DNA from 3 places in the Corticicoccus populi genome. Region 2 is predicted to be linked to each of the others. Evidence: riboswitches for the same ligand, from Rfam matches in the RefSeq annotation. Region 2 holds a riboswitch; each other region holds the start of a gene.

Region 1 (4,289 bases), 300 kb from region 2:
ATCCGCAGCTTTGATGGTTGGCGGAATGGTTCCACCAATTGGGATTGCACTTGCAACTACTGTTTTTAAGAATAGATTTACGATTCAAGAACGTGAAGCGGGTAAAGCGAGTTATGTACTTGGTGCAAGCTTTATTACAGAAGGGGCAATACCATTTGCCGCTGCAGACCCATTGCGGGTAATTCCAGCAAATATTATCGGGGCAGCAGTCGGTGGTGCTATATGTATGGCTCTGGATATATCATTAAGAGCACCACACGGCGGTATATTCGTTATTCCAATTGCGAGTAACAGCCCATTCCTGTATATCTTATGTATTTTAATCGGGTCTGTGATTACATGTTGTATTATTGGCTTCCTTAAAAAACCATTGTCTGAAGAGGCTTTGAAAAAAGGAAAAGAGATGAGTTCGATTTTTTAAAGCTGAAAAATGAATTAAAGAAATTTATTTGAAAAACTGTACATAATATGATGCATTCATACTATGTATAGTTTTTTATCATTTACAGATTATTTCTTCTAAAGAAAATCTGAAACTGGCTTAATATTCTACTTTTCAGGGTATATTAATAAGGGAGGAGTGATGCTTATATGGACAAACCTAAATTAGTATTAAAAGGTGAAATGCATAATAAGTCTCTGCATTTCAATGACACGAATGCCCCCTGGTGTGTTTACTACAAACAGGGAACGATGTCGGAAGACGGTTACGTTAGTACGATATTTGATGAACCTGAGACATTCGATTTAAAAGAAAGCAGTCATCTTGATGATTTAGACATTATTGACCTTGATTTTCTTCTTGATTTTTTTGTTCTCACCTCAGATGATACAAAGACCTATATCTTTCAGTATACGAGTCGCAAATTTTTTAACATTGAAGAAATCAACCCATCCACTTTTGAAATCCCTCTCGAATCCATCCATTATTTTACCAATGAAGATATACTCGACATTCTTTTTTACCATCCTGATGATATTAATTTTCCGTCAGATATGTATGATTTCCCCTACGGTATCAATGAATTCTTTAAATACCTTTTTGATTTAAAAACTTCTGTTTACAAAACTTCTATTTTTGAAAATCCTCAGTATCAACCATTCTCTGATGCATTCCTTAAATTTATGAAAGAATATAATATTGAGCTCGATTCATCTAAAGAAACAGAAATGACTGCTGCTTCAGTGTTTATTGTACGTAAATATTTCAACACGGACTGGAAAGCGATTTACAGTCATATTAGTAATAGATGAATGTTCACAGGAAGTCGGGCGATACTATTTACCTAATCCACGTCTGCAGTTATTGAAGTGTGATATGATTTTTCTAAGTCAGACTGATAGGTGAGCCAAATGAAATTCGCATTAATTACAGATATTCACGGTAACGCACCGGCATTAAAAGAGGTGTTAAAAAAGATTGATGACAGAAAAGATGTTGATCATATATATTGTACAGGCGATATTATAGCAATTGGGACGGATACAAATGAAGTTCTTGAAATGTTTTTTGACCGGAGTGATGTGTCAATGATTACGGGTAATCATGATGAAGCGGTACTTGCTTTATTAAAGGGAGAACCATACCCAAAAAGTCACGCAGCCTCTAGAAAGCATCATGAGTGGATTGCGAGTAGGATGGAGCGGTCCTTCATACAGAAAATGAGTGAGCTGCCGCGCACAATGGAGGTGACTTCCTGCGGGAAGAAGATTTTATTTACCCATTATCATATGGATGATAAAAAGAAAGATTTTCATATCAGCAAAGATCCGTTCAGCAGTATTGTTTCTGAGAAGGATGACAGCATCATGCGTTTGTTTGACGGTTGTCCTCAGGATTTAATATGTTTCGGACACCATCATCCAGTACACTGTGTTAAAAATGAAGCGACGATCTTTTTAAATCCGGGTGCGCTTGGCTGTCATGACAAACCGACGGCAAGGTATGCTGTGGTGGGGCTCAATCAAGGAGAGATAAAGATTGAACTAAACGAAGTTGAATATGACAACAGGGCATTCCTTGAATCATATGATACGCTGCAGGTGCCGGAAGGTGCATTCCTGCGTCAGGTATTTCACGGCGGACAGTAAAAACCGCTGCCGGAAGTGGCAGCGGCAGTGATTATTGTTTACTCGACGGGCTGTTTGCAGAAATGGTAAATGTCATGGTCGTGTGACTGACAACATTTTGAACTTTGATGAATGCGTTTTGAAGAGCCCTGAAAATATCATTCACTTCACCGTCGAGACGTGTCGCATAATGGCTCGGAGTGACTGTGACATTCTGCTCTTTGGACAAGTCAATCTGTTCATAAATAACGTCCATGTAGTTTCCGGTGTTCAGCGGATATAATGCAAATTTACAGCCTGCTTTTTGAGATACTGAAGATGCGTTGTCCTCATTTGCCGGCGTATCGCCTCGATCCATGTACGTATCGCCGGAACTGTCACCCGGGCAGCCGATTGAAAAAGTACCGCTCATTTCCACGTGTTCACCTGTTTTAGCAGCATGCAGATAAATCGCTTTGACCACATCAAATACATGAACGGGTTTCCCCCGCACACATGTTGAAACATCATCCGTATCTTTCCAAACATTGGCAGTATCAACTTCAGCAAGTGCTCCTAAAATAATCTCTTTAAAATCATCACTCATAACACTTAAGTTAAACTGTGCCCCGGCAATTCTTTCTGTACTGCAGACTTCTTCTGACATTCATAAAACCTCCAAATTATTTTTGGAAATAAAAAACTACATTCCAGAGGGAATGCAGTCCATGTTTATCAACGATTCAATGTTTGAACAGAACTGCACTTCCCCACGCTGGTGTTATCCAGATCGGGTAGTTGAGGGTCCGATTGATTCGTCTCAGCCGTTATAAAACAGCGCCCCTAGTGCTTCAAGTATGTAGTTTTCATTTCACTTTTAATGGTATAGAAGAAGGAGCACGATGTAAAGTGCGGCACACAGAACTCATATGATTCATGTTATAATTTGATGAAATAGTCAGAAATATCGCCGGCTAATCAGTCATATTTAAAATCTTGTAGGAATACACATGAAAATTTGTAATTTGATTAATAATAAGAGTGAACTCGGCGTATATCATAATGGAATTGTGATTAACATAAACGAGGCACTTGAAATATATCCCGATGAAACAGTACCGAAAAGTGTGGAGGAAAGTATTGAATCGAATGATGAAGCACTGATTCAATACGTAGAGAATCTTTCTTATTCAGAGAATGAGGCTTACATATATAAAGAAAGTGAATGTCGTTTTGGACCGGTGGTAACTAGTCCTGAAAAAATAATCTGTGTCGGGTTAAATTACAGAAAACATGCGGTTGAAACAGACATGTCTTATCCTGAAGTCCCGATTTTATTCAGCAAATTTAATAACGCACTGGCAGGGCACGGTGAGGAAATTAAAATTCCCAAAGTGACGGAAAAACTGGATTATGAGGCAGAACTTGCGATTGTAGTCGGCAGTGAAGGACAAGATATAGCACAAGAAGATGTACTTGATTATGTGTTCGGATACACGATGGCAAATGACCTGTCGGCAAGAGATCTTCAAATGCGTACAGTACAGTGGCTGCTCGGTAAAACTAGTGATGGCTTTGCACCTGTCGGACCGTATATCACAACGAGTGATGAAATAGAAAATCCCGGAAACTTAAAAATCCAGACTCTAGTAAACGGGGAATTGCGTCAAAACTCAAATACGTCAGATATGATATTTAACTGTGAGGAGATTATCAGCTATGTATCGAGACATATGACATTAAAGCCCGGGGATATTATTTTGACAGGTACGCCGGAAGGTGTCGTAATGGGGCGTGATGAAGCGGATCAGGTGTATTTAAGAGAAGGCGATGAAGTTGTGATAAAAATTGAAAGTCTTGGTGAATTGAGAAATCGGTTTGTCGCCGGGTGACTTATTTATCGACTAATGATTAAAGTTTAAAAATTATTAAAGAATTGAGTTGATATGATGGACGAATTATTAGGTTTCTTTAATTTCTTTGATAGTCTCCTTTACATAGCAATATTTTTATTTATTGGTAGTGTTGTACTGTATATCATTCTTAGTATTAATGAGTATCAGAAAACCAAAGAATATAATAGGATGATTCGAGATAAAGTGGAGAGGCTGACTGTTAATGCAGTCGAAATTTCTCCAGAAGAGTTTTTAGAGATTAGAAAAATGAATCAAAGAGGAAGGGGAGAATTACTGTATTCAAAGAATTATAACTTTTCCGGGATATACATATTGCACAATAAA
Region 2 (4,289 bases):
ATATCGAATTTCGATATCGGTAGTGAAGGAGGATGAAATAATGGAAGATAAAGTGTTACGCAAATTATTTCTCGGATTCATTCATATACATATTCTCCATCATGCAGATGAACAGCCGATTTACGGATTATGGATGGTGGAAGAGTTAAAGAATCATGGATACAGTATCAGTGCCGGAACATTATATCCGATTTTACACTCGATGGAATCAGACGGCCTGCTCATTAAAGAGGAAAGAAATAATAATGGTAAAATCAGAAAATATTATCAGACAACTGACAAAGGGATCCAGGTGCTGGAAGAAGCAAGGGAAAAAGCATATGAACTATTTAAGGAAATCAGTGATTGAAGACTCGTAGGAAGGGGAGTGAGTCAATGAATGATAACGAAAAGAAGCAATTTTCTTTCCGTACTTTATTTGAGATTCTCATCGTTTCTACAAGACTCGGACTTACATCATTCGGCGGTCCGGTGGCACACCTTGGATATTTTCATGAGGAATATGTACGAAGGAAGAAGTGGATAGATGAAAAGAGTTATGCTGATTTAGTTGCACTGTCACAGTTTCTGCCGGGGCCAGCGAGCAGTCAGGTGGGAATTGGTATCGGTGTTGCCCGTGCCGGTGTTTTGGGCGGCTTTATATCTTTCCTTGGATTTACACTCCCTTCAGTCATTGTTTTGATAGCATTCGCACTGGTTCTGCAGAAATTTAACATTACAGAAACAGGTTTTATTCAGGGGCTGAAATTAGTCGCAGTGGCAATAGTGGCACATGCGGTATTGGGAATGGCTCAAAATTTAACGCCGGACTTAAAGAGGAAAATCATTGCCTTATCTGCCTTAGTTGTCATCTTGTTGTGGAATGCTGTTTATTCTCAGGTTTTTGTTATTTTAGCAGCCGGTATCGTGGGTTATTTTATTTATAAGAACCATGAAGTAAAAGAGCATCATTCTAAAATACATTTTCCTGTGTCTAAAACAGTCGGCGGTGTCTGCCTGACTTTGTTTTTTGGATTACTAATACTGCTGCCGGTTTTAAGAGATATTACTTCCATCCAATGGATTGCACTGTTCGATAGTTTCTACCGTGCAGGGGCGCTCGTTTTTGGAGGCGGTCATGTGGTACTGCCGCTGCTTGAGCAGGAACTGGTTCCCGTCGGATGGATAAGCGAAGCATCCTTTCTTGCGGGGTATGGGGCGACACAGGGAGTTCCGGGACCTTTATTCACATTTGCAGCATATCTCGGAACAGTTATCGGCGGGTGGCAGATCGGATTACTGGGAACAGCCGCAATCTTTCTGCCGGCATTCCTTCTTATCATCGGTGCTCTACCGTTTTGGAATGTTTTACGGCATAATAATAAAGTGAGCGGTGCACTGATGGGCGTCAATGCTGCGGTTGTCGGTATCTTAATTGCAGCTTTTTATCAACCGATTTGGACGAGTACAATTAGAGAACCTGTTGATTTTGCATTCGCAGCAGTTTTGTTCAGCATGCTGGTCTATTTTAAACTGCCGCCTTGGGTTATCGTCATAACAGGTGCCGCCGGCGGGGTAGTTCTCGGCATTTTATAACTTTATTCCTATTTGATAAGGATGAGATGAAAGAGAATTTGAATACTTATCCTTGATTTAATTTGAAGTTCTGATAGCATAATATATAACAAAAATTTAATATTTCTACTAGGGGTGCCGTACAGGCTGAGATAAATTTGATTTAGACCCTTGGAACCTGATTGGTTAAGACCAGCGGAGGGAAGTAGAGTGAGCAGTTGAGGATTATTATTATACCCTCCGACTGTTATAATCCTCCTGTAAAGTCTTTGGAAATAAGATTATAGGAGGATTTTCATGAAATTTACTGATGAATTACGAGAGGCGACTAAAGTCAGCTGGGAGAAAAGTTTGAATCATCCTTTTGTGCAGGGGATTGTGGAAGGGACGCTGCCGTTGGAAAAATTCAAAAATTATATTCTGCAGGATATTTATTATTTAAAACATTACGGCAAAATACATGCCATTGCGGCATCTCAGGCTGCTGATTTTAAAATTACTGCACTGCTTGCTGATAAAGCGAGATTTACTGCCGAAGCGGAGCTGACAGTACATAAAGAGCACGCTGAGATTTTAAATATAACAGAAGAAGATATGAAAAATTTTAAACCTGCACCCACTGCTTATGCATATACATCCCATCTGTACAGGGCAACGATGTTCGGTAGTCTTGCACATTCTATTGCTGCGATACTGCCGTGTTACTGGCTGTATGCGGATATAGGAAAGGTCAATGAAGATGCAGTTCCGGAACTTGAGATTTATCAAAACTGGATCAAAATGTATGCAGGAGACTGGTTCCAGGATTCAACCAACGAAATGATTGATTTAATGGATTCACTTGTTGAAGACATGAATGACAAGGAAAAAGAGAGTGTTAAAGAGCAGTTTATTATCGCAAAAGATTTTGAATTGCATTTCTGGGAGATGTCCTATACTTTCGAGGACTGGCTGTCTAAGAGATAAAGTCAGGATTGATGTGAAATGAAGCGGACATTTTGGGTTAAATTTTAATACCCACTGTTTTCCCTGGATAAATATAAAAAGTAGGTGGCTGGTAATGGAAGGGTTGGAACAACATTTACAAGCAGCAATTGATTTAAGGAAAAAGGGTTCAGGGGAAGAGTCGACGCAAAGAATGCTGAGTCTGTTAAAAGATTACGATGATTCTCCGGAACTTAATTATCATATAGCGGTGAATTTTGACAGTACCGGTTACACATGGGATGCCATTCCGTTTTACGAAAAAGCCATTGAACTGGATTTAAGTTCGACAGATTTAGAGGGCTGTATATTAGGGCTTGGAAGTTCTTATCGTTTAACCGGACAATATGAATATGCCGTATCAGTGCTTAGAAAGGGATATAAAAAATTCCCGGAAAACCGGGCAATTCAGACATTTTATGCGATTGCTCTATACAATAATCAAGAATTTAAAGAAGCCATGCAGGTGACATTAAATAATTTACTGGATACAACGAATGACTCAAACATTAGCCAGTACAATAAACCTTTAAAATATTATACATCTTATATTGATGACACTTGGAATCCGGAACAATACAGTTATGATAAGAAAGATGAATTTTGATACGTTTAAATATAATACCCCCTGAAGCAGAATTTCACTGTTTCAGGGGGTAAATTAATGAGCCTAATAATTGTGTGAACGTTTCAAATCGAATCAATTAGAGTTTCAGTTCTGACAGGCTGTTCACTTCGGACGTCAAAGTCCAGTGTGCCCTGTTCCACACCATTCACAATGAGTGTAACGGCGTGAAGGCCAGAATAATGTTTTCTCGTACTCATATCTGCAAAGGAATGTTTTTTAATGTAGTGTTTTTTCTCATTTTCTTTTAAAGAAATCTCAGATATCTGGAATATTTTACGGTTTCGTTTCCCATTTGCCTTCACATAATAAACGGCATATTCCATCCGTATTTTAGTTTCTTTTTCTGCTTCAATATCAAATGAAAAAGTGATACGGTCACCAATCGCAATAGATGTGCTGTCTAATTTAAAATCATTAACAGTCACATGCCGGGAATCCAAAAACCCAAAGATTGAGAGGACATCTCTGTTCCCATTTTTGAGTAGGGTTCTGCATGCGTGTTTAATAATCCAGTCCGTATGTTCGTTTTCACCGTACCAGTCTCTGGCGATGCCCGCAACTAATTCGGGATGAGTTTTAGAAATGTCATTTAGATTATTCGCGACACTTTTACGGACATAAAGAGATGGATCTTTTTTCAGTTCTTCTAAAATACCAAGGATGGGTGTCGGGTCTTTTTTAAAACTGGTAAGTGCCTGTCCCCACGGCAGGCTGGGCCGGCAGCCTTCACTGGCGAGTCTGCGGACATGCGCGCTGTCATGCTTCGCCCAGACAGCCATCTGAGCCATCATACGCTCTTCATAGTTTGTGATAAATGGTCTTACAGCAAATTCAGCAGACGAGGATGAAGTATACCTTTCAAGAGCAGCCATGGATAAATTCCAATGGTGTTCATCCAGTCCGAAAACCTCAACAAAATCCGGAAAGTACATCAAAGTAAAGTCATTCAAGTCTGCAGGGAGATTTTTAATGACTGCATCAATGACCGAGAGTGCCTCTTCATAGTCAGAAGGCAGGTATTTTCCTAAATTTAGAGTAATTCGGCGCATCCGTGCTTTCAGACTGAGTTCCTGCCAGGTGTTGTCTATCGTGTCATTAACAAACCGTTCAACTTCGAACGAAG
Region 3 (4,289 bases), on a different contig from region 2:
TGATTGTTGGGGCGGGTAATGGTAACCAGTGCCTTAATTTCATCTCCGACTTGTGATTCAAGCAGGCTGATAAAATCTTCAGAAGTCTGCACTTCTATCAGCCACGGATCTTCTTTTGTTTCTTTATTGATGATAATACCATCAATCACATCTAAAATAATAAAATTATTATCCTGTGCAATTTTTAAGTCGACGACCTTAAATGATTTCATTAGATACCTCCAAAAATTTATAAAAAGTCATTTTTAATAAATTTACTTCCGATTTTAAAAGAAACGCTTCTATGTAAATACAACTGTATTTTAATTGTATAGTAAATCCGCTTAAAATCCAATTGTCGTCATTTGCAGAGATTTTTTAAAGCGGATATCTTATATACAGGAGGGAGGTGGAAACATGATGAACAAAGTAGTGCTTGTCGGAGAGTTAATCCAAAATACCTGTGTGTCGCAAAACGAACACAGCAGTGTAAACTCTTTTATTATTGCTACAACGAGGGTGCCGAGAGACAGTAACAGAGAACATGAAGTTCACTTCATTTACTGTAAGGCATTCGGAAAGACGCTTAACGGTATTTTGGATGCGCTTTCCAGAGGACAGATTATCTGCATCAGCGGTCAGGTTGCTACAACTGTTCACACTGACGCTGACGGTATAAAGGATTACAGAATGGAGATATGGGCTGAGAGCATAAAATGTGTTCCTGAAAAATTATCTTCAAACAGTAAAGTTAAAAACCCGTCCGACATGATTAACCAGGCCGTCAACTTATATAACCGCTATGATTATATCGGGGAGAAGAGCGTCCTTACATTAATGGATAGTCAAGTTGACGATATGCCTGTTCGGGCGGGAGGGGATTTCAGACCCCGATTTACAAGTGAACAAGATACACATCTTGATCAATTAAAAGAAGTAATTAATGAAAATGGACTAAAAAATGATTCACTCAAAGAAGAAAAGTCCAATAAGAAATCAACAGGCAGTAAAAACAATGCTGAGAAAATTGTGGTTTAATAAATATCTGCAGTCATACCTTTACCCTTGATACACTTATTCATACACTCACACTCATTCTGCACCCGCCGTTTAGCTGCGTAAATGACGGATGCAGAATTATTTTAATAGATACAGGAAAAGTACAAATGATTTGGCGTGAAAATAAAAAAGACATAATTCTGTAATATAATTGTAAAAGACCTCCTGACATTTCATATCATTGTAACCTATGAAATATTTTTATCTGATATAGTACTATTTGTACATAAAGAGCGGCCGGAAGCGGCAGTATTAATATATAAAATATAAATCAGATAACATACATATCAGGAGGAAATTTTATAATGAAAAAATTATTATCAATTGGTGCGGCTGTAGCTGTATCCGCAACGTTGGCAGCAAATGCAGAGGCATCGGAACATAAAGTAGAAGCGGGAGAGACGTTATCGGCAATTGCTGCTGAGAACAGTGTCAGTGTAAAACAGTTAAAGGAAAGCAATGACTTATCATCAGATTTAATTGTTCCCGGCCAGATACTTAATGTGGGTGAAGAAGCACCTTCACCTGAAGTTGATAATGATAATAAAGAAGAAAAAGCCGAAGCTGACGGCGGCGTTTACGTTATTGAAGCAGGAGATACATTATCCATTATTGCTGATAAATTTAATGTTTCAGTCAATGATATTAGAAGCTGGAATAATTTATCATCAGATTTAATTTTCTCAGGAAAAGAAATCGTTGTATCAAAAGAGGCAGTATCAGAGGACATAGTTGAAGAAGCAGCACCTCAGCAGGATAATGAAGTTGAAGAAACACCTGCGGCAGCGGCTGCGGAAAATCAAAATAATGAACAGGAAGCAGCACCTGAAAAAGTGCAGCCTAAAACTGAAAATCAGTCAACACAGCCTGCTTCAAACAGCGGTCAGAACTGGGGCGCACTCGCTGCATGTGAATCCGGCGGGAATCCGGGTGTGGTAAGTGCCAACGGTTTATACCACGGACTTTATCAATTTGATGTTCAGACATGGAGATCAGTCGGCGGTTCAGGTCTGCCGTCCCAGGCTTCAGCAGCTGAACAGACAAAAAGAGCAGAAATTCTTTATTCACAAAGGGGCGCACAGCCTTGGCCTGTCTGCGGACAGAGATTATAATATGATTCAGGGCACAGTGATTCTGTGCCTTTTTTTGTTTGACATCTTTAATATCAAAATATAGTATTAAATTAAATAAATATGAATACCACTAGGGGTGCAACTTGCTGAGATAGTCTGTGATAAAGACTGATCCCTTATGAAACATGATCTAGGTAATACTAGCGGATGGAATGTGGTGAGTGATGAAAGCTGTATAATTTTATACTGTTTTCAGACGAAGCATTGCCATTTCCGCAGGATGATTGTCCGGAAATGGTTTTTTTGTGGAATTCTGTAAATTGTAAGTATATACATTCAAAAATAAAGGAGTGGCAGTAATGAGTAAAAAATTTCCGATAGCGCTGACTGTTGCGGGCACAGACCCTACCGGCGGGGCAGGCGTTCTGACTGATATTAAAGCATTTCATTCAAGAGAGGTTTACGGGATGTCTGCAGTGACGTCTTTGACGGCACAGAACACTTTAGGTGTGCAGGATGTATATAATATTCCAGTTGATTTTTTAAATGCCCAATTGACCAGCATATTTGATGATGAACTGCCGGATGCAATGAAATCAGGGATGATTGCGACTGCAGATATGATGGAAGTAATAAAGGGATTTGTTGAAAAATACCGTATTCCCTATGTGATTGACCCGGTGATGATTGCAACATCCGGAGATAATCTGATTGATGATAAAGCGATTGATTATTTGAGAGATCATCTGATACAGACAGCACTTTGTATTACGCCGAATATTATTGAGGCAGAGCGTCTGAGTGGTCTTTCGATTAAAACAGAGGAAGATATCAACCGTGCAGCCAAGATATTTATTAATGACCTCGGGGTACAGAGTGTCATCATAAAAGGCGGGCATCTAAAGGGAGATGCGGTTGATTATTTGTTTACAAAAGAGCATGTTCAGCGTTTATCTTCCGAGAGAATTGATACGAATCATACACACGGAACAGGCTGTACGTTTTCAGCGGTCATTACTGCAGAAATTGCCAAAGGAAAATCACTGGAGAGCGCATTTAAAACGGGGAAAAATTATATTACAAATGCGATAAAAAACACACCGGGGATCGGAAAAGGGAATGGTCCGGTGAATCATTTCAGTTATAAAGGAGAATGATATATGTCAGTTGAAAAATTAAGAAACACACCGCCTTTAGTGGTCTGTATTACGAATGATGTTGTGAAAGATATTACCGCCAATGGTATGATAGCACTCGGTGCCTCGCCGATTATGAGCGGTGAAAAAAGTGAGGCAGAATCACTGATGAAAGCTGCAGGCGGACTGCTTGTTAATATAGGGACTGCAGATATGAAAAAAAAAGATTTGATGCACGAAATGATTAAAGCAGCCAATAATTATAATGTGCCTGTAGTTATTGACCCTGTTGGTTATGCTGCCTCTGAATTTAGAAAGAATCTGGTGGATGAATTAATTCAGTCACATGATATCGCGCTCATTAAAGGGAATGCGGGTGAAATCTTTGCACTTGCTGGCGGTACAGGCTCATCCCGCGGCGTTGATTCAACGGAAAAAACAGAGACTTCAGAAATAGGAGAGATGTGCTTTAACAAACTGAACATTCCGGTTCTTGTGACAGGGGAAACGGATTCTTTTGTATCCGGTGAAGGTACAGTAACGATGCGTAACGGTCACAAGATGCTTGAAAATATTACTGGTTCAGGATGTCTGCTTGGCGCAGTAGTTTCAGCATTTATTGCAGTTGAGGATACACTGCAGCAGGCAGTCATCAATGCAGTGAGTTATTTTAATTTATGTGCGGAATCTGCTGTGGCAGAACTGAAAGCACCGGCACCCGGATCGTTCAGAACAACGCTGATTGACCATTTGTATTTGAATGATGATACGATTTTTAATGGACAGAAGGTGTTTAGTGATGCGGAGTAATATAAAAAAACAGTTAAGAATATATTTTATTTCTTCATCAGAGATTGGACTCGGTCGTATTGAAGAGGCATTAAAAAGCGGAGTGACAATGTTTCAGCTGAGAGAAAAAGGAGATCATATTCTTTCGGGTGAAGCATTGACTGCTTTTGCTTTAAACTTAAAAAATTTGACTGAAAAATATAATGTGCCACTGATTATCAATGATGATACTGAACTCGCTGAAACGGTAAAT

What was found. Region 2 has a riboswitch for thiamine pyrophosphate ahead of tenA (thiaminase II). Riboswitches for the same ligand answer to the same signal wherever they lie in the genome.
Region 1: linked by a shared signal. The riboswitch ahead of ACFSX4_RS05725 (YkoF family thiamine/hydroxymethylpyrimidine-binding protein) and the one ahead of tenA (thiaminase II) in region 2 are both predicted to bind thiamine pyrophosphate.
Region 3: linked by a shared signal. The riboswitch ahead of thiD (bifunctional hydroxymethylpyrimidine kinase/phosphomethylpyrimidine kinase) and the one ahead of tenA (thiaminase II) in region 2 are both predicted to bind thiamine pyrophosphate.

Annotation. Positions count from the first base shown of each region.
Region 1 covers NZ_JBHUOQ010000001.1:1,118,990-1,123,278, reverse strand. The annotation lists gene ACFSX4_RS05740 (PTS fructose transporter subunit IIABC) at 1-421, shown strand, start outside; gene ACFSX4_RS05735 (hypothetical protein) at 592-1,254, shown strand; gene ACFSX4_RS05730 (metallophosphoesterase family protein) at 1,354-2,091, shown strand; gene ACFSX4_RS05725 (YkoF family thiamine/hydroxymethylpyrimidine-binding protein) at 2,123-2,716, opposite strand; TPP riboswitch at 2,800-2,904, opposite strand; gene ACFSX4_RS05720 (fumarylacetoacetate hydrolase family protein) at 3,060-3,941, shown strand; gene ACFSX4_RS05715 (GIY-YIG nuclease family protein) at 3,999-4,289, shown strand, end outside.
Region 2 covers NZ_JBHUOQ010000001.1:822,946-827,234, reverse strand. The annotation lists gene ACFSX4_RS04350 (PadR family transcriptional regulator) at 41-349, shown strand; gene chrA (chromate efflux transporter) at 376-1,575, shown strand; TPP riboswitch at 1,676-1,775, shown strand; gene tenA (thiaminase II) at 1,852-2,520, shown strand; gene ACFSX4_RS04335 (tetratricopeptide repeat protein) at 2,615-3,145, shown strand; gene ACFSX4_RS04330 (DNA alkylation repair protein) at 3,229-4,289, opposite strand, start outside.
Region 3 covers NZ_JBHUOQ010000003.1:233,754-238,042, forward strand. The annotation lists gene ACFSX4_RS09460 (YwpF family protein) at 1-212, opposite strand, end outside; gene ACFSX4_RS09465 (single-stranded DNA-binding protein) at 397-1,017, shown strand; gene ACFSX4_RS09470 (LysM peptidoglycan-binding domain-containing protein) at 1,344-2,150, shown strand; TPP riboswitch at 2,234-2,341, shown strand; gene thiD (bifunctional hydroxymethylpyrimidine kinase/phosphomethylpyrimidine kinase) at 2,471-3,268, shown strand; gene thiM (hydroxyethylthiazole kinase) at 3,272-4,057, shown strand; gene thiE (thiamine phosphate synthase) at 4,047-4,289, shown strand, end outside.